DNA from 3 places in the Sporosarcina sp. Y1009 genome. Region 2 is predicted to be linked to each of the others. Evidence: riboswitches for the same ligand, from Rfam matches in the RefSeq annotation. Region 2 holds a riboswitch; each other region holds the start of a gene.
What was found. Region 2 has a riboswitch for thiamine pyrophosphate ahead of tenA (thiaminase II). Riboswitches for the same ligand answer to the same signal wherever they lie in the genome.
Positions count from the first base shown of each region.

Region 1: linked by a shared signal. The riboswitch ahead of thiT (energy-coupled thiamine transporter ThiT) and the one ahead of tenA (thiaminase II) in region 2 are both predicted to bind thiamine pyrophosphate.
Region 3: linked by a shared signal. The riboswitch ahead of thiD (bifunctional hydroxymethylpyrimidine kinase/phosphomethylpyrimidine kinase) and the one ahead of tenA (thiaminase II) in region 2 are both predicted to bind thiamine pyrophosphate.

Region 1 covers NZ_JBYHFO010000014.1:29,217-36,206, forward strand. Annotated here, with positions in the region: gene AC25Y1_RS15010 (GNAT family N-acetyltransferase) at 1-327, opposite strand, end outside; gene AC25Y1_RS15015 (M3 family oligoendopeptidase) at 334-2,136, opposite strand; gene AC25Y1_RS15020 (tryptophan-rich sensory protein) at 2,301-3,026, shown strand; gene thiT (energy-coupled thiamine transporter ThiT) at 3,067-3,627, opposite strand; TPP riboswitch at 3,748-3,848, opposite strand; gene AC25Y1_RS15030 (magnetosome magnetite crystal formation protein family) at 3,930-4,271, shown strand; gene map (type I methionyl aminopeptidase) at 4,392-5,138, shown strand; gene AC25Y1_RS15040 (DEAD/DEAH box helicase) at 5,187-6,314, opposite strand; gene cuyB (cysteate racemase) at 6,447-6,990, opposite strand, start outside.
Region 2 covers NZ_JBYHFO010000001.1:104,819-111,808, forward strand. Annotated here, with positions in the region: gene AC25Y1_RS00495 (AAA family ATPase) at 1-471, opposite strand, end outside; gene AC25Y1_RS00500 (exonuclease SbcCD subunit D) at 474-1,625, opposite strand; TPP riboswitch at 1,777-1,885, shown strand; gene tenA (thiaminase II) at 1,996-2,697, shown strand; gene AC25Y1_RS00510 (ABC transporter ATP-binding protein) at 2,684-3,430, shown strand; gene AC25Y1_RS00515 (ABC transporter permease) at 3,427-4,167, shown strand; gene AC25Y1_RS00520 (ABC transporter substrate-binding protein) at 4,164-5,141, shown strand; gene AC25Y1_RS00525 (hypothetical protein) at 5,352-6,614, opposite strand; gene AC25Y1_RS00530 (nucleotide excision repair endonuclease) at 6,678-6,990, opposite strand, start outside.
Region 3 covers NZ_JBYHFO010000005.1:262,518-269,507, reverse strand. Annotated here, with positions in the region: gene AC25Y1_RS08900 (DUF3238 domain-containing protein) at 1-764, opposite strand, end outside; gene thiE (thiamine phosphate synthase) at 830-1,489, opposite strand; gene thiD (bifunctional hydroxymethylpyrimidine kinase/phosphomethylpyrimidine kinase) at 1,482-2,318, opposite strand; TPP riboswitch at 2,394-2,498, opposite strand; TPP riboswitch at 2,895-3,002, shown strand; gene thiM (hydroxyethylthiazole kinase) at 3,100-3,870, shown strand; gene thiW (energy coupling factor transporter S component ThiW) at 3,867-4,364, shown strand; gene AC25Y1_RS08875 (ABC transporter permease subunit) at 4,402-5,268, opposite strand; gene AC25Y1_RS08870 (PhnE/PtxC family ABC transporter permease) at 5,268-6,053, opposite strand; gene phnC (phosphonate ABC transporter ATP-binding protein) at 6,069-6,833, opposite strand; gene AC25Y1_RS08860 (PhnD/SsuA/transferrin family substrate-binding protein) at 6,919-6,990, opposite strand, start outside.

The sequences.
Region 1 (6,990 bases), on a different contig from region 2:
TTTTCCAGTATGCTTTTCATCAATTGAATAGCCAATGAAGCCACTTGAAAAAGGAAGTCTTTTAATACTGTAAAGTGATATATGGCCAATCAATTGACCTGAATCATATTTGAATATTCCGAAGTTATATTCTCTACGATCTCTCATTTGAAAAAGTGACTCTCTGATTTTATCTCTTTGAACCGTAACCGTATAAAAACCAGGTTCTTGTCTCGGTTCGAAGATTGACCAATACTTCTTATTCGCGCTTAATAGTTTTGTAAAAATCGTCGCATCCTCTTCAGTTAAAATCCGTAAATAACAACGTTCACCTTCGAGACGATTCATGTTTGATCAACCTACTTTAGCAGTGAGTTCAAGAAAGTCCTCAACATCTTTCACACATAGTGCAACGCCTTTGGCCCAGAATTCTTGTTTTGTAATGTCTTCCCCAAGATGTTTCATCGCAAGGTCTTCGACACTCATGACCGCAGTATCACGTAGAAGCGCGATGTACTTTTCTTCAAATCCTGCTCCTTCTTCCAACGCTTTTGCATAAATACTAAGCGAGAACAAGTAGCCGAATGTATATGGGAAATTGTAGAACGGAACACTCGTAATATAAAAATGTAGTTTCGATGCCCAAAAATGTGGGTGAACCGTATCGAGTGCATCCCCGTATGCTTCACGTTGTGCTTCTTCCATTAACTCATTTAATCTTGTTGCTGACACAATTCCTTTTTCACGTTCTTTATAAAAACGAGTTTCAAATAAGAATCGTGAATGAATATTCATGAAAAATGCAACACTCCGCTGTATTTTATCTTCTAATAGTGCAATTTTTTCTTCTTTTGTTTCTGCTGCTTTAACAGCTGCATCTGCAACAATCATCTCCGCAAATGTAGATGCTGTTTCCGCCACTCCCATCGCATAGCGACGGTTCATCCAATGGACTGGACGCAGGGCATACGAATGGAACGCATGGCCAAGTTCATGTGCAAGTGTCGCTACGTTTGACATAGAGCCGCTATACGTCATAAAGATACGTGACTGCTCTGACATCGGCATTCCGGTACAGAACCCGCCTGGACGTTTGTTTGGACGATCCTCTGCCTCAATCCAATTTTCTTCGAATGCTCTACGTGAAAATGATTCTAATTGTGGACCAAACTCACCGAAATGCTTTAAGATAAATTCTGCACCTTCTTGGTAAGACAGTTCCTTCGTCGATTCTGTTACAGGAGCGTCGAGATCATACCAATTCATCTTTTCAGTTCCTAGTATGTCGGCTTTTGCATGTAAATAATCTACAAATGGTGCTTTGTTAGCCCCGATTGCTCCCCACATTGCGTCAAGCGTTTCTTCGCTCATACGATTTGTTTGTAAAGGCTCTTGAAGGACCGAATCCCAGCCACGTTTTTTATAGACAGCTAATCTAAATCCAGCTAGATGGTTTAATGTAGCTGCAAAAAAGTCCTCTTTTTCTTCCCAAGCATTTTCAAGTGCCTCGAATGACCGTTTTCGAACAGAAGCATCTGCACTTGAACTCAAATTGGCTGCCTGCCCCACCGATAATACTTTTTCTTCACCATCTATACTGATGGTAATCTTAGTATCGCCAACAAGTTGGTCATAAAGCTTTCCCCATCCATGATAACCATCAACGCTAAGTGCAGTGACTAAGCTTTCTTCTTCTTCTGAAAGCTTTAAAGCCACCTCTTCTCTCCACTCTGTTAATATAAATGAAAACTCTTTTAATTCCTGGGATTCCATAAGACTATCCCATACCCCATCTTCTGTCTTCGATAGGGTTTGTTGAATTTTCAGCATAGCTGTTGAGAACCGTGCACTTAACGAGCTAGTTTCACCTTGTAATAATAATGCTTTTTTATCAGTTGTATCAGCTGCAAGATAGCATCCAATGACTGCACCTGCTTGAGATAAATTCAGTGCTACGTTTTTAATAGAATCGATTACGTTTATAATGTCAGATGCTGCTTCCACAGATGTCGGAATATTGAAGTCAACTGCTGCTTTTTCTAGTGAATCAAGTTTTTCATCTACACCATCTAGATGTGTTCTAAGCTCTTCTGAATTACTTCCACCTTTAAAGAATACATCTAAATCCCATACTTCAGAATACTTTACCGTGGTCATTCAATTTCCTCCTTGGGCGTTTTCAATTTTCTAAATATGCTTTTCCATTATAACATGAAATTTCGAGAATCGAAAAAAATCCATCATTGTGACAGAAGTTTCATAATTATGATGAGCAGAGTCATGATTTCAAATGTATACTGATGAATTAGGAGGATTTTAACATGTTGCGAATATTTTTGATGACAACTTCACTCTTTATCACGATTTTTGTTTATATTACTTCACTCATCAACCCTATCAATAATCATACTGCAACTGAAATTATGAATCGGTTACCTATTCTATTTACACCTGCCAGTTATGTCTTACTGATTTGGGTTCTCATCTATATAGGTCTTTGTGGATGGCTTTATAATTTTTGGCGCACGCAAACTAGTCATAGTCAATCAGTCCTAACCACAAGAGCGATTTTATTCATTTTTATTACATTACTTAATATAGTGATGCTATATTCTTGGCATTATGAATTATTCACCTTAGAATTTGTTGTGATATTAATTCTTCTGTTATTGACAATTGCTCTATATTTTACGTATCCCAAAAGAGAGAACCGCTTATGGGATCGTGTTCCGATATCTTTACTTTTAGGGTGGGGTATCCTATCCATGATAGAACTAACCAATTATCTCCTGAGGCTTCACGAATGGGGCGGTTGGGGACTAAGTCATTCACTTTGGACTGTCTTCTTTTTGACCATAGCAACAGCAATTGCTCTCCACTTTATATATCATTACCATGATATTACATTTAACGCAGTATTCATCTGGTTTTTTGTTGGGATTGCAGTAAAAAATGGATGGGACGAACTATTTGTTACGACAGCTGCTCTTTTCTTATCCGCTGTCATTAGCGCTAGCTTTTATTTTATAAAACCTTCTGAAAAATAAAAATCGCCTATGCATCCATTTTGGAAGCATAGGCGATTTTTTATATGCGCTTTAATAATCTAGGTGCTGTTGTGAATAGTAATACGGCAACAATTGCACAAATAATTATGGAAGGAATCATATAGCTACCGTTATATATTAGCGAATAAAGCCATGCTGGTTGCCCTTCAGGCGCGAATTCACCAAAAAAGACAATCCCGCCGAGATAATGTATTAAGTAACGAAGCAGTCCGCCAATTACTGTTCCTATAATAATGGCTAACGCCATACCACCTTTGTTCTTTTTCGCAACATTTCTGATTAACCAAATACTTGTAATTGCTGCTAATCCAACGAGGGTATAGGCTAACGTATAATCAAGCAGCGCTTGTGCCCAGTGAAACACTTTACCACCAGTTATTAGTTGTAATAATCCGCTTATAAAACCAGTTAACATACCGCCAGCTAGTCCCCATCTAAATGCCATGAGAATAATCGGCAACATTGAAAGCGTAACTGATCCACCTTGTGGCATAACAAATACTGTTAACTGATCAAGTACAAAAGAAAGCGCCCCTAAAATAGCAATTTCCAATAATAATTGTAATCTACCTCTGTTCAAAATAATCCTCTCCCTACTAGTTGTCGCAAGGATGTCGAAGTGAAATAAAAAAAGACATCCCGGATAGAACGGGACATCTCTATGTAAGAAAGAAGTACGGCACGCACTTCTTCCATTAAGGTCTGTTTCCATCCACATCCCTACGCAAGAATAATCTTACAGGTTCGAAGGGTCAAAACGTTTGTCTTATCTCAGCCGAAAAGGCTCCCCTTGTGGTTTAACTTATTAAGTTTTCCTTATCAATTGTATAATAGATGCTATTTTATAGCAAGCTGACCCTATACGTTCAAGGAGGGCTTCGGGTGACAAATCAAAAACTAGTAGGTTCCTTATGTTACTTTAGTGTATTCTTTTTTCCTTTATTGCTGCCGTTTGTCATCTATTTGGTTACGGATGAACAGGAAATTAAAACTCACGCAAAACGTGCATTCATTTCACATATGATTCCTGTTATTCTTTTAATTGCAGGTGTTATCATTTTTTCTCTTTCTATATTTTCCTTTGAGAACAGAGTCACTAGCATTCTAAGCGGAAGCTTTGATTTTTGGAGTCTGGCCCCATTTGTTTTCACCTTAATTTATTCAGCATTATTTTTAGTTGTTATCGTGTGGAATGTTTTCCACGGTGTCAAATTGTTAAAATGAATAGTCGTCTCCCCTATACCTCCTGCATATATTGATATTATGTGTAGGCTTTTTTATACCGTTTTTTATGCTATAGTGTAGGATGGAAATATAGGTAAGCAAGAGAGGATTGTATAATACATGATTGCTAAAACAGAACAAGATTTTACAGGCTTAAAAAAAATCGGAAAAATCGTTGCTGAAATTAGAGATACAATGAAAGATGCAGCCGTTCCCGGCATGACAACGAAGGAATTAGACGAAATCGGCGGACGTCTTTTTAAAGAAAAAGGTGCTGCTTCTGCCCCTATAGCTGAATATGACTTTCCAGGATACACTTGCATTAGTGTCGATAATGAAGTGGCACACGGAATCCCAGGATCACGTGTTATTAAAGATGGAGATATTGTAAATATAGATGTTTCAGGATCTCTAGGTGGATACTTTGCAGATACAGGTATTTCCTTTGTCGTGGGGACACCTGATGAAAGAAAACAAAAGTTATGTGATGTGGCGAAAGAGGCATTCGATCGTGCAATGTTACGCGTAAAAGCGGGCTCTAGTTTAAGCGGCATCGGGAAAGCTGTCGAACGTGAAGCAAAAAGAAATGGCTTAGCTGTTATTCGTAATTTAACTGGCCACGGGATTGGAAAATCGCTACACGAAGAACCGCAACATATTCTAAACTACTACGATGCTTGGGATAAAACATTACTAAAAGAAGGAATGGTTTTAGCTGTTGAACCGTTCATCTCAGAAAAAGCGGAAAACATTGTTGAATTAGGCGATGGATGGACATTTGTAACGCCTGACAATTCACTTGTTGCACAAATTGAACATACAATTATTGTGACAAAAGACAAACCGATTATTCTGACTCAAATTTAATTATAAAAAGTTGTCGATAAAAATCCGAGGATTTCATCGACAACTTTTTTATTTCTTTTTATATACCGGTCTTTTAGGAATTGAAGACATTTCCTGAAGTCTTCCATTCCGCCAGATCTTTTCTACTGGGCGGATTCCTCTCGTCAACTTGCGGTAATCTCGCTCTTCGGCAGGTGTCAATAAGGAAAGCACTTCCCCGTCAGCACCCGCGCGTCCAGTTCTCCCAGAACGATGTACGTACTGCTCAACTGTATGCGGCGTATCGACATGGATAACATGTGTAAGACCTTCAATATCCAATCCACGTGCTGCCAGGTCCGTTGCGATTAAAATCGAAGCTTCTCCCTTACGAAAACTTTCAAGCGCAATTTGACGATCATTTGAACGCATATTGGAATGAAGAACGACGATCGGTGCTTTATCATAATTTAACTTCATATCTTTCACTCGGGCTTGATCAATATGATTTACGAAAGCAAGAGCTTGCAGGCCTTTTAAGTGAGATAACCCTCTCAATAGATCCGTTTTATCTCGAACGGTCGTGTTAATGTATGAGTGAGTAATTGTCCCCAGTTTCGGCATATGTTCCGCTTCAAGATGAATACGCAGCGGTTCGTTCATAAACTCGCTTGCAACCCGTTCAATTTCATCTGTAATCGTTGCTGATACAACAACCACTTGACGGTCAGGATTTGCACCATTAATCATATTTTTAATGATGACGCGATGTTCGCGTGATAATAGTAAATCGCCTTCATCAAGTACGATATGTTTAACTTCAAATATCTTAAGCTTTTTTGATTTAATAAGTTCAGCAAGTCTACCCGGTGTCCCGACGACAATTGTGGGTTTCTTTTTTAATCGATCAATTTGGCGTTTCGTATTAGCACCGCCAATTAAAGGAGCTACAGTTATATTACTTCCAACGATCCACTCTCGAATAACATCAGTTATTTGAATGGCTAATTCCTGTGAAGGCGCTATAATGAGTCCCTGAGTTTGTTGTTTGCTGCCATCTACTAAATGTAAAAGAGGTATCGTGAAGGCAAGCGTTTTTCCAGTCCCAGTTGGAGATTGGGCAACGATATCCTTACCTGCTAGAATTTCTGGTATCATTTTTATTTGAATTGGCATTTCATTTTTAAACTTCCATTTATCTTTAAATATATCGTCCATTTTTTCTACGAAAGACATCTTTATCCCTACTTTCAGTCTGTTCTCTCAAGTGTATCACAGCTTATTACCATCATTAAACTTTCCAACAAAAAAACATTCAGAAGTTGCGTACGCACACCTCTGAATGCATCATTATTTCAATCGATAACCACAAGTCGTAATTGCTGCTTCTGCAAGGACAAGTAGCGAATCGATACATCCTTCAAGCTTAAGTTCTTTCCGCACGATTGACAATTCTGTACAGCCAAGAATGAGTACATCGCAACCGACTTCCTTCATCGCATGACTGATTGCCGCCCACTTATCAGGATCGGCAGGATTCCCCGCTTTTACATCCTCATAAATAAGTGACATAACGAGTGATTGGACATGAGGATCTGGCAAAACAGGTGTCAACCCATATCTTTCACACGCATCCTGATAAACGCCAGAGGAAATTGTCCCTGTCGTCGCTAGAATCCCTACTCGTTTTGCTTGAATCTGTTTTGCACGTGCAACTGTTTCATCGATCATATTAATAATAGGCAGTTCCGATTCCTTTTGAATTTGATCGTAAAATGTATGCGCAGTGTTGCATGGCATAATGATTACTTCAGCTTCAGCAACACGAAGTCGATTCGCATCTGAAATTATATAGGGAACCGGATCATCTGTGCTCTCCCCTAATATAAATGCG
Region 2 (6,990 bases):
TTGGGGCAACATGACAATTTGACTAAACTGCGCTTGTGTAAATCCAATTAATTCTTCAGCCTTTTTATTGATTTCCGAAACGATTTGTCGATCGACAATCGGAATTTCTCCGTTCGAGGTTTGTTCATAAAACTCGCAGCTGGCCGAAGTTTCTGTTTTGTTTCCTTCTTTTACATACGGAATTTGCCTCATAATTCGATACGTACGGCTGTGAATTTGAAAGGTTAGCTCGACTGTGGTTTGTGTATCATTATCGGCAAAGTCACTTCGCATCGCACGAATATCCGTCCGGTCTTCTCCGCTTGCTTGACCGTATAACGCAAAGCAGATACCATCAAATATTGTTGTTTTTCCCGAACCTGTTGCACCAGATATAACAAATAATCGGTTATCCTTAAGCTCTCTGAAATCGACTGTTTCGGTTCCTTTATAAGGCCCAAACGCTGTCATGGTCAGTTTAACTGGTTTCACTGTCACCCCTCCTCCCGGTTCATGACTTCATATAGAACTTCTTCAAATAAGTTTTTCGTTTCTTCATCAACTGTTTCGCCAATCATTTCTTTATAAAATCCAGTAAATAGCTGGATATCGTCCATTTTGCCACGTTCTGTTTTTGTTTCTGTGTCCATGCTCTTAGTCGGCATTAACATCTTCCGTTCAACATGCATCGCATTTGGATAGACCGACCGAATCTTTTCCATTGGAAATAAAACCGGTGTCTCGTCAAGAAGTTTTACAAATACGTAATCCTCGCTAATTGGATGTTTCTGTATTTCTTCAATGGTGCCTTCAACTGTACGCATATCTCGATTCGGGATCAATTCACGTTTTTCAACAGTAGCATTTCCTTCATGGTCTAATTCCACGATGAAAAAACTTTTCTTATGATTCTCTTCAGAAATTGAATATTTAAGCGGCGATCCTGCATAATAAATGGTTTTATCCAACACATAGTGGGCTTGATGCAAATGACCGAGCGCTGTGTAATGGAATTTCTCAAACAAATGCGCCGAAACGTATTCCGCTCCTCCAATCGCAATTGGCCGTTCTGAATCACTCGTATTCTCTTCACTTTCCCCGTGCGGCGTGACAAAGGCATGCCCAACAAAAACATGACGTGCTTTGTCGTCCATCTTTTCGTAAATGCCCTCTGTGATTTTCTTCATAGCATCTTGATGATTAGAAATTGTTTCATCCGCGTGGAGATGTTTAATCACAGATGGATCCGCAAACGGCACAAGGTGAAAATGGACTTCGCCGAATTCGTCCTGTAAAACGACTGGTTCAATTACTTTCGACACTTGACCTGCAATAAAGTACCCGTTCTTCTGCATAAGACTACTACCAAAATGAAGGCGTCCCGGGCTGTCATGGTTTCCTGCGATTGCAATGACTGGTATTTTCATGTCTATCACAATTTTCTCCAGTACTTCATCAAGTAATGCCACCGCTTCTGTTGGCGGAACCGCCCGGTCATACAAATCACCCGCAATGACAATCGCATCAGGCTTCTCTATTTCTATCGCTTCGATAAATTGGTTTAATATAAACCGTTGTTCGTCCGTCATATAAACCCCTTGAACAAGCTTGCCCAAATGCCAATCCGCCGTATGGAAAAATTTCATAGCTTACTTCCCCCTTTTGTTACTCTTTCTTACTACTTTACAGTAAAATCGTCCAAAAATGAATTCCTTCTATCTTTCCTCCTATTTCCAACCAATAATTTGACCTTCTAATTCCTATATGCTTATACTTAATAGAATCCAATTTCATAAGATCCACCACTAGGGGTGCTCGATAAAGAGCTGAGACTGGCGAATGAATGCCTAAACCCTTTCAACTTGAACCAGATAATGCTGGCGTAAGGAAGAGGTGACGACGTATAAAATTCTACCCGTCTATTATCGGGGATAAAAATTTGACTGTCTACAACCCACTTCTTTTTCAAGGAGTGGGTTTTTTAATTGGGAAAAATTCTTAGGGAGAGTGTTAGAAATAAAGTTCACTGACCGCTTGCATGAGAAGACATTACCGATTTGGAGACAGAATCATAATCATCCATTTGTAAAAGGAATTGGCGATGGGACAGTTGATCAAGAAAGCTTCCGATTCTACATGGTGCAGGATTACTTATATTTAATCGATTACTCAAAGGTTTTCGCAATCGGCGCTGTGAAAGCTGATGATGTTGAAACGATGGGGAAATTTGCTAGTTTACTGGAAGGTACATTGAATACGGAGATGGCGCTTCACCGAAAATACGCAGCAAGATTTGGCATTTCAGAAGATGAACTTGAGAATGCAAAGCCATCCCCTATTGTCCTTGCCTACACCCATTACATGCTGCATGTCAGTCAAAAAGGAACGCTTGCGGAAGTTGTCGCAGCTGTCCTCCCATGTGCTTGGAGTTATTGGGAAATCGGAAAAGAACTAAATGCGATCCCAGGGGCGGCAGATCATCCGCTATACGGCGACTGGATTCGCATGTATTCTTCTGAAGCATTCGGTGAACTAGCAGGTTGGTGTATCGATTTAATGAATGAAGTCGCAGAAGGAAAACCTGAACATGAGCTACAAAAACTTGAGGAAATCTTTTTAAATACGACTCGCTTTGAATATATGTTCTGGGATATGGCGAACAACAAACAAATGTGGCCAGAAGTTGTAGGCGTTGAAACTGCTGATGTTGGAATTTAATAATGTCTCGTTTGGTTATGATGAAAAAATGGTACTGGACGAACTTTCATTTACAGTTCGTCCAGGTGAGTTTATTTCAATCTTAGGTGTAAGTGGTTCTGGTAAAAGCACGATTTTCCGCCTCGTCACGGGCCTCGATAAGCCACAAGCGGGTGATATCACTCTTGAGGGTAATAAAAATGGGGATCGGTTAGGAAAAGTAGGCTATATGCCACAACAAGACCTCCTTCTGCCGTGGCGAACCATTTTGGAAAATGCCTTTTTCCCCCTTGAAATTAAAGGAATTGATAAACAAACTGCCTATAAAGAAATAAAATCATTGTTGCAAGAGTTTGGGTTAGAAGGGACCGAAGATCAGTATCCATCTGAGTTATCAGGTGGCATGAAACAGCGCGTTGCCTTTTTACGCGCTGTTCTTTCAGGAAATCCTTTGCTACTCCTTGATGAACCCTTTTCTGCACTTGATGCGATTACGAAATTATCGATGCAAGAATGGTTACTCGAGCAATGGGAAAAAAGAAAGTCAACAATTCTATTCATCACACATGATGTAGACGAAGCATTATTTCTCTCAGATCGTATTTTTTTATTGAAAAATATACCTGTTACTGCTATTGAAAAAATCTCAATTCCACTACCACGAGAACGAACGCGTAACGATTTGCATCGACCTGACATGTTGGAATTGAAAGAGCAGTTGCTTAGTACGCTACGGAGTGAGGTTTCTTTATGAGAAATACAGCATCTTTATTGATCGTAATCTTGTTCTTTGTCCTTTGGGAAATTTGCGCACGGACGATTGATAAAGCGTTTATTCTTCCGTCCCCTGTTCAAATTTTAGTTCGCCTTTGGGAATTAAAAGATGTTCTATTTTTAGTCCATTTGCCTGTGACTCTATTGTCAATTGTCATCGGACTTATGCTTTCAATCATTTTGGGTATTGCAATTGCAGTTTGGATGTCTTTAAATGCTAGTGTACAAAAAGCAATCTATCCGATTTTAATCGCATCTCAAATGGTGCCGGTGATTGCGCTTGCACCGATTTTCGTACTTTGGTTCGGCTACACGATTTGGAGCAAAGTCGCCGTCGCTGTATTAATCACCTTTTTTCCCATTACAGTGAATACCTTTGATGGGTTGTCTTCCGGAAAAAGGGAAACTAAGGAATTATTTTTAACAATGGGGGCTACGAAAAAAGATATATTCTTGAAGTATTCTATACCCATTGCACTTCCCCACTTCTTTTCAGGATTAAAAGTCGCTGTCACGCTAAGCGTCATCGGTGCAGCCATTGGAGAATGGTTAGGCGCCCAAGCAGGACTCGGGTATTTCAGTCGTCGCATGATGACACAATTTGACGGGGCGGCGGTATTTGCACCGATTTTCGTTCTAACCTTTGTTGGAATTCTATTATTTGTTTGTGTGACTTACATTGAAAAACGCATGTTAAATTGGAGGACAAAAAGTTGAAAAATCTTAAACTGATTTTAGGTAGCATCCTGCTTTTATTCGTATTAAGTGCTTGTAATAATGATGAAACAGAAAAAGTGAGTATTATGCTCGACTGGTATCCGAATGCTGTACATAGTTTTCTTTACGTGGCTGAAGAAAAAGGCTATTTCGAAAACGAAGGAATTGAAGTGGATATTCAGTTCCCGGCTAATCCTACAGATCCGATTAACTTAGCGGCCGCTGGGAAAGTGACGATGGGCATCACATATCAACCAGATGTTATCATCGCGAAAACAGAACAAGATATTGCGGTGAAATCGGTAGGCGTACTTGTTCAGTCCCCACTCAATCATTTAGGATTTTTAGAAGAGAGTGGCATTACATCTCCGAAAGATCTTGAGGGAAAAACGATTGGTTTCACTGGAATTCCACTTAACGAAGCAATGATCGAAACGATGATGGAAACAGATGGTGCTGATTTCAACTCGGTTACAATGGTCGATGTCGGATTCGAATTAAGTTCATCCATCGTTTCTAAAAAAGCAGATGCAGCTATCGGCATGTTCATCAATCACGAATTTCCAATGTTGAAGTATGAAGGATACAATCCTGGACATCTAGATCCAACAGATTACGGGGTCCCCTCATTTTACGAACTAGTAGTCGTAACGAGTGATGATACATGGGCTAAAGAACAAGATAATATTAAAGCTTTTTGGCGTGCAGCAACAAAAGCCTTTGAGGACATCGAAAACAATCCAGATGAAGCACTAACGATTTTGTTGAAACATCAGGATAAGGCGAACTTTCCTTTAATAGAAGAAGTCGAAAAAGAATCGCTATCCATTCTGCTTCCGAAGATGAAATCTAATGGTAAATTTGGCGATCAGGATGCAGAAGTATGGGAAGTCACTGCGGATTGGATGGAAAAAGCAGGATTACTCACGAAAGAACCTAACTTGGATGGAATTTTTGTTAATGTGAGAGATTGAATCTATTTTGCGGCCGTTTTTCAAGGTGTTATTGTCGTATAGGTGTAGCCTAGAGTTTATGCTCGTTGCGCTTCGGTTTTTGCTCGTTGCGTGGTTCGTTGTGCTCGTTGCTCGCGGGTTTATTTCCGTAACGGGCTTGAAGGCTCAAGCTTATATGTTTAAATCAAAAAACTGGCAACCACCTTAAAAAAGTGGTTGCCAGTTTTATGGTTAAAAATCAGATAAAGGAACAATCTCCCCTGTTACCGCATTAACGCCTTCCGCTGCATCAAGTAATCCGCATAAAATATACTTTTCCGTAACGGAATCATATACATACGTCGGTGTGAGCGAAATGTAGGAGACTAACTTTTCAAATGCATCTTCATGCGAGACAACTGCTTTTTCGGCAGGTGCGAATGTATCGAAAATCTCGAACACTTCCCCGTTATCTACGTAATTTATTAAAGTCATTGTTTCTGGGTCGATTAAAACGACGACTTGACGGTTAAAGACAGACGATGTTGTTTCATCCATAATACAAGTTGCTTTGATAAAATGTTCAAGTCGTTGGAGTGTTTCAAGTTTCCATATACCGGATTCTTCTGGAAAATCTGAGCGAAACACGTCGCGGACGATAGCTTTAGATTGTTCGATTTGATCTGCTGTCACAACTAGTTTTTCTGCAACATCTTTGCCTTCCAGAGCATCCTCAACAGTTGCTTCTGAAAGTGAATCGATTTGCTTGCGCACCAGTTCTCCTGTTAACGGTTCAGTCCATTCAATGACCTCGTCTACTTTAACTTCCAAACGTTCGTGTTCTAAAAATGGAATGCTACGCATCCCGTCCAAAGTTACATAAACTTCTTCCATTGCATAGACCGGTACGAATCTTTTTTCAGCCTCAAAAGGGAAATTCACTAATTGCAGTTGTCCAGTTACAAATGGTTCAATTTCTTCAAGCGTCAATGTGAATTCTGTTTCCACAAGGTCTTCATTAGACGGAATTGGATCATATAATTGATAAGACGTTAGTTTCCCTTCGTTATCAAATTCAACTTCAATCATTCCAGCTGGTGTAATTTCAACTTCTCTGATATTCGGGCTGAATTGAAAACCGTTTTCGAGAACGTCTGTCTTCACAAAATTTTCGCTATATATTAAGCCGGTTTCAGATTCAATCCAATTCCCGACTTCTTGTTCTGTTTTATTCGGGAAATGAGTTTTTGTGGCAAATGATTTACCATCTACAAAAATAACGCTTTCAATAATTTCTTTCTGAATACTATATTCCACAATCGCTGTGCCTTCAGGATTTATATCTTCTTCATATTTCCCAGAAATCACATTCGGGAAAAATTCCATATTGAATTTATAATACGCTTCCCCTGTACCATTTCTTTCTTTATGTATTGAGAACGTTTCTAATTCGTAATTGTCCAGACCCAATTTCACTTTCACTTCATCGGCAATCTTTTGTAAACGCTTATCCATGTCGTCACCTTTTTCATATGTAGTAGAAAAAAGCTGAATGCATATAGCAATCAGCTTTTTATATTATTTATAATACACTTTATCTACATTGTATTTCGCGTACTGTGTGTTAATAATATAGGTTTCTAAAATATCGCGTTCCATTGGTTCCTCAACGAATAGAATCTCAATTTTATTTACTTCTTCGCGGTGGTTTTTAAGCGGTGAGACACTATCATCAAAATGCTTACGTACACGTTGACGAAGTTTACGCGCTTTACCTACGAAAAGTAATTCATCTTTATGATTATAAAATAAAATAAGTCCACCTTTATCACGTGGTATTTCATGAAGATCGATAAAACCATACACAGGCTTTATTTTCGGTGCATCGGTG
Region 3 (6,990 bases), on a different contig from region 2:
CTTTCTATATCAAAGTCTCGACCGTCACCTTGAAATGAATGATTTTTCGACAGTGGATTTGGATTTTTGATCACGTCATCTTGTAAAAACGTTGCGTAGCGAAATGCCCAATGATCTACATGACTTCTATGTTTCTTTTTGAGAACAGGGATCAGTAAAAGCCTCGGTTTCGCAATCAACTTCGAAACTGTGTATCGCTCCATAGCAGGTTCTGCGTGGATCGCCGCTTTACCAAATCGCTCAAATACATTGGCTACAAACGATTTACCTCGACTCATTCGCTCTTCCGACTTTCTCAGCAGCCGTGTGGAATGGATTCGATATGTATAGGATTCATCTAACGAAAAATCTCGATCAATGTAGCGATTCCCTTTAACTGCCTGCATATATATACCGTTGCGATAGATTTCATAGGTTTCAACATCTTTAATTTCTTCCCAAGACAATGCGATTTGTGACTTTGCAACGATCGTTGTCATCACGAGAAATTGAAGTGGATTTTTAATATTCTTTTGTTCAGCAAATGCCGAAGTTTGAAGCGCAATGACATCTACAACTTCATCATTGACAAGTCGTTCAATTGAGTAATGGTACATTTTTGCGTGTTTGAAATTACCGTCCGAAAACTCGGCGACTGTCCCTTCATATAGGAGTTCTCCATCTCGATATACTTGGTAAACCCCACCGACGTCTCGCCATGTGAAGGTGATTAAATCATGTGTATGGGTAATGGCCTCCACCTCAAAAAAATCATTCGTTTCCATACAAAAAACCACACTCCCTTTAGACAGAAGTGTGGCGTATTTTAAAGTTTGTTATACGTCTTGACTTACATTTCAACACCCGTAAGTGCAAGTGTGATGTGACCTTTGAAATTTCTTGTCGCTTCTTCTGTATTGTCACCATTTGTAATCGCTGAAATGACCGCAACGCCAGATGCACCAGCATGGATAACCTGGCTCGTCTTTCGCTCAGTGATGCCACCAATACCCACGACTGGTAAGCCTGGAAGTTCGGCGACGATTTCTTTCACAAGTGCCGTTCCAATTGCAGAACCAGCATCCTCTTTCGAATCTGTTTCAAATAATGGTCCGACACCAACATAATTAGCACCCGCGTCTGTTGCGGCTAATGCTTCGTTCAATGAATGTGTTGAAACGCCGAGCACTTTATCTGCACCGATTTTCAAGCGCACATCTGAAACTACGCCGTCGTCTTGACCGATATGAACACCGTCTGCATCAATTTCAAGCGCTAAGTCCACATCATCATTTACGATAAATGGTACTTTGTATTCTTCACAAAGCGCTTTACATTGCAGCGCCAATTCTTTTAAATCGTCACCAACGAGCGCGCCTTCCCCTTTTTCACGGAGTTGGAAAGCTGTTATACCACCTTTTAACGCCCCTTCGAGTACTGCTAGCGGATCTCTTCCACCTATGTTTGGTGTCCCCATTATAAAATAAAATTGTAGTTTACTTTTATCCATTGATTGCAATCCCCTCTATAAGTTTCTCGTTTTTCATTCGTCGTCCGTATGCCCAATGATTTGTTGGACCATGCCCGCTTCCTATGCTTAGACCATCTTCAATTGCCGCATGGATAAAATGTTTTGCGGAAACAACCGCATCTTCAAGTTTTTCTCCATTCGCAAGAAATGCCGTCAAGGCGGCAGCGTATGTGCATCCTGTTCCATGTGTGTCTTTAGTGTTTACCCAAGATGACCGAACTAAAAACTTTGTGCCTATATTAGACATGAACAGATCTTCAGCAAAGGGTGCATCTCGTCGATGCCCCCCTTTTATGACGACAGCCTTCACGCCTAAGGCTAGTATATGCCTGGCTGCTTCTTCTATGTCTGCATCCGTTTTGATGGTTAACCCCGTTAGTACTTCAGCTTCTGGGATATTCGGTGTTACAACAGCCGCTAAGGGTAACAGGACCGATTTCAATGCCTCTACTGCCTCATCGCGAAGCAAAGAAGCTCCCCCTTTGGCAATCATGACTGGATCGACAACTAGAGGAATTCCACTGCCCTGAATCGAATCTGCAACTGCATGAATAATTTCCGCTGAAAACAACATGCCTGTTTTTGCGGCCTTCACTGTAAAGTCCTCTGTAACTGCTTTAATTTGCGCTGTAACCATTGTCGGTTCCATCGCTTGAATTGCTGAAACGCCATGCGTATTTTGAGCCGTGACCGCTGTTAGTGCTGATGTGCCAAATACGCCAAGTTCCTGAAACGTCTTGAGGTCCGCCTGTATCCCCGCGCCCCCGCCACTATCCGAACCCGCAATTGTTAATGCTATATTTACCATGTTAGAACACGTCCTTTATTATGTTAAAAGCCGCCCCTGAAAACGATAGGAGGCGGCAACCATAAATTAAAAGGATATGGCGGATGCCCACTTTCCTACGTCGGTATCATCCGAATCAGGTTCCAAGGGTCCGCGCAAACTCGCACATCTCAGCCCATTAAGGCCCCCCTAGTGGTTATCAAACTATTCAGCTTTGATTCACTATAACACATATAACCTAGTTTCCGAAATAGAAGTTGCAGTGTGTTTTGGATGTTTCGGACGATGTTGCGTTCTTTTGACGAAACGTTGCGTTCTCCTCGGAACGTTGCCTTCTAGGGACAAAACATTGCCTTCTTTTGCTAAAACGTTGCCTTCTCCAGGCAAAGCGTTGCGTTCTTTTGACGAAACGTTGCTTTCTCCTCGGAACGTTGCGTTCTCGGGACAAAACGTTGTCTTCTTTTACTGAAACGTTGCCTTCTAGGGACAAAACATTGCCTTCTTTTGACGAAACGTTGCGTTCTCCCACAAACAATCATTCTCGTCTTGCGAATATTCCAAGTTGTGGTATAGTAACTGTGAAAACTACATAAATGATTTTGCCACTAGGGGTGTCCTTTTTAAGGACTGAGATGCATATGGATATGCGGACTCTTATTACCTGATCTGGTTTATACCAGCGGAGGGAAGTGGGACTGCGCATTTCCATGGACTTTATTTTAAAAAACCGCAGGCCGCTTCTTGATGCTATTTCAGGAGGCGGCTTTTTCATTTACAAAAATGACTAAGGGCGGGAATAATTATGATGCAAAGCAAAAATCTATTATCAAAACTACGTGAGGAACAACCACTGATTCACTGCATCACCAATATTGTGGTCGCGAATTTTCAAGCGAATGGCTTACTCGCACTTGGAGCCTCACCAGTGATGGCAGATGCTATTGAAGAAGCTGCAGAAATCGCCGCCGTGTCATCTGCAACAGTTTTAAATATAGGTACGTTAAAACGCACAACCATAGATGCTATGATTCTTGCAGGAAAAAGCGCTGTGGAACATGGATCTCCAGTCGTGCTCGATCCAGTTGGCGCAGGTGCTACTTCATTCCGAAAAGAGTCCGTTCTACGAATATTGAACAATGTGGATATCACTTTAATTCGCTGTAATGCAGGCGAACTTGCTACAATCGCTGGGGTTGATTGGCAAGCAAAAGGTGTTGATGCTGGCGATGGCGATGCAGACATCGAAGAAATCGCAAAAGAAGTTGCTGTAAAACACAATTGCCTTGTTGCGGTCTCCGGAATCATTGATATCGTCACCGACGGGTATGAAGTCATCAAAATAACAGGTGGCGATCCACTTATGACGCGCGTCACTGGCGTTGGCTGCCTATTGAGTAGTGTCGTAGGTGCCTTTCTAGCAGTTGCAAATGAAAATCAGCTAGAAGCTACCGCAACCGCGTTAACTTTTTATAAACGTGCTGGTGAAAAAGCTGCAGAACTCGCAGATGGACCTGGTGATTTCGGTGTCCACTTCCTAAACGCCTTTTATTCAAAGGAGGCGATTAAAGGATGAGCACTAGAAAAATTGCGATTATGACGATGTTTGTTGCGATTGCTGTTGCTGGATCAGTTTTCGTTTCATTCCCCGCGGGGATCGCTCGGGCATATCCTATCCAACATGCAGTTAACGTGCTTGCTGCGATTATGCTTGGACCGATACCCGCACTTACAATCGCGTTTATGACCGGGCTTGTTCGTTTACTAACAGGTACAGGGTCACTGCTTGCGTTTCCGGGCGGGATGATTGGCGCTTATTTGGCAGGTGTGATGTACAAGCGATTTGGAAAGTCGGTATATGCCGCAATTGGTGAAGTGATTGGGACGGGTTTGATTGCGCCATTTTTTGCGATTCCGTACGCAAAAATCCTAATGGGTACGACTGTCGGTACTTTTTTCTTCGTCCCGCCATTTTTAATTTCCAGCTTTAGCGGCGCAGCATTAGGATTACTGCTAGCTGCTCGGCTGCAACATACGCAAGTCGCGAAAAAACTTGGAACGATTGAGTAATGAAAAAGCCGCTTTTGGCGGCTTTTCATACTTATCCTCAAGCTGAAGCATTCGATAAAAAACGTTTCTTTAATTGGGTCGAGAGTAGCTCAAGTCCAATTGCGATGACTAATATGAAATAAGTAATGAACCCAACTTCTCGTAAATCGAAGTAGAAACCAGAAGCCATTAACAATTCGAAACCGATACCGCCTGCACCCGCTGCAGCACCCATTGCAACTGCAACCGTGAAATTCGTTTCGAAGCGTAGAAATGACCAGGATAATAAAGAACTTGCAGTTGAGGGAATGACAGCATGTGTGACAATATGCCACCAATTTGCACCACTTGCGCGTAGTGCTTCGATAATGCCCTCGTCTACTTCTTCAAATAATTCGGAGAAGGCTTTCACTAAAAACGCGACTGAATGGAAGACCATCCCAATTATGACCGCCTCACTTCCAAGGCCTGCTGCGATTGCAAAGATCAATACCCATAAAACAGTTGGCACCGCGCGAATAAAAGTCACGACGACGATAATCGCATTGGAAACAATCTTAGGCGATAAATTCTTGGCTGCAAATAAGGCAACAAACAAGGAAATGATGACACCTATCAGCGTCGAAAGAAAGCCCAGTCCCAACGTTAAGCCGATTTGGACAACCGCATCCCATAATGTAAAATGACTGAAAAAGGGTTGTAAAAACATCACTTTCAAATTATATAAGGTATCAATTGTGGCTTGTACGATTGATATCCCTTTTAAGTCAAAGGTCAAAAACCCGTAAACCGTCAAAAAAGAAAGGGACAAAAACGTCATTAACATAACAATCTGGGTCTTTCCCCATACTTTAATCTTTATTTTCCCGGCACTCGTCTTCTTTTTATAATCATAAGTCAGATCATTACTCTTAATGGTCGTCATTATAAAATAATCCTCCTGACATAATTGGAAATGAGCTCAATGCCAATTACAACAACCACAATACTGATTGTAATCAAACTCACCACATTATAGTTCATGCTTTTATAATACAAATCGAACATGAAACCGATTCCCGTCCCGGTTAAAATCCCAACAAGCGTCGAACTTCTAATATTCGTTTCAATCATATATAAAATCCAACTAATCATTTGCGGCGAACATTCCGGTATGACAGCTTTCGCCACCATCTGAAAATAAGTCGCCCCTGATGCGCGTAAAGCTTCCACTGAACTACTACTTGTTTCATCGATTGTCTCGATAAAAGCACGTGTTAAAAATCCAAATGTCGCAAGAAATAAAGCAAAATAACCTGTTAACGCATTTTGCCCAAATGACAATAGCAGGATTAGCGCCCATGCGACAATCGGTATATTTCGGTACACAGAAGCAACAATTCGGCTTAATGATGCGAAAAAGTTATTCACCTTCGTCGTCTGCGAGCCCATTAAAGCTAAGAACATGGCCACAACCGCTGCAGTTGTAGTGGAAGTAATGGATAGAAAAATAGTTTCTATTAATTTATCGATAACAGATGGAAACTTCTCTAAAGATTCCGCTGTAATATACAGGTTAGAAGCCATCCAACTGGCCGCTTTTGGCAATGTTAGCAAGCCGTGCATGAAATTGAAATCTGTTAACTTTGCTGATAAAAGTGTAATGCCGATAAGCATGACAAAGACAAATGTGAGCTGTTTTTTACTTTTCTTATACGCGTGAACCGTCATCGAAGGTTTTTCCCCCTATTCCATAATTAGGCTTCCGGCTTCAGAGCCATAAATTGCATGAATCGCTTCTGACGACAGTGCTTCTGAATCTCCGTCATAGACAACACGACCACTATTCAATCCAATCACTCGGTCTGAGTATTTCTTGGCTACATCGACCTGGTGGAGGTTGACGATACAAGTTATATTCATTTCCTTCGAAATGCTTTGTAGGTGATCCATAATTACTTTCGAAGCATTGGGGTCCAACGATGCGATTGGCTCATCGCAAAGGAGCAACTTCGGAGATTGTATTAAAGCACGCGCAATACCAACACGCTGTTTTTGTCCCCCACTTAGTTGGTCACATCTTTTATAGGCATGCTCACTCATTCCGAGCTTCTCAAGAAGATGGAAGGCCTCCATTTTTTCTTCCTCTGTAAATATGCCCAAAATCCCTTGCAAGGTCGATTTATAGCCAAATCTTCCATGCAACACATTTTCAATGACCGTTAAACGAGAGACCAAGTTGTAATGTTGAAAAATCATCCCGATTTTCGTTCTATGTCTGCGTAAATTCTTTTTGTTTAACAAAGCTACTTCAGTACCATCAAAGTGGATATCTCCCTCGGAGATGTCAATCATTCGATTTATACAACGCAGAAATGTTGATTTTCCTGCACCGGATGGACCAATAATTGAGACGAACTCCCCTTCAAATATTTCCATGTTAATATCCGATAAAACATTCTTCCCTTTTTCATAATGCTTAGAGACATCTTTAACATGTAATATGGCCACCTAAAAAACTCCTCGTAACTATATTTTTATATCACTAGGCATGTGCCACTGGATCAGCACATGCCCGCTTCGTCTTGTAATTAGCTTAATTCGATAATTCGCGGATTGGGTTAAACCATGCATCCTCTACAGAAACAAATCGCTCTTCAGCTTTTTT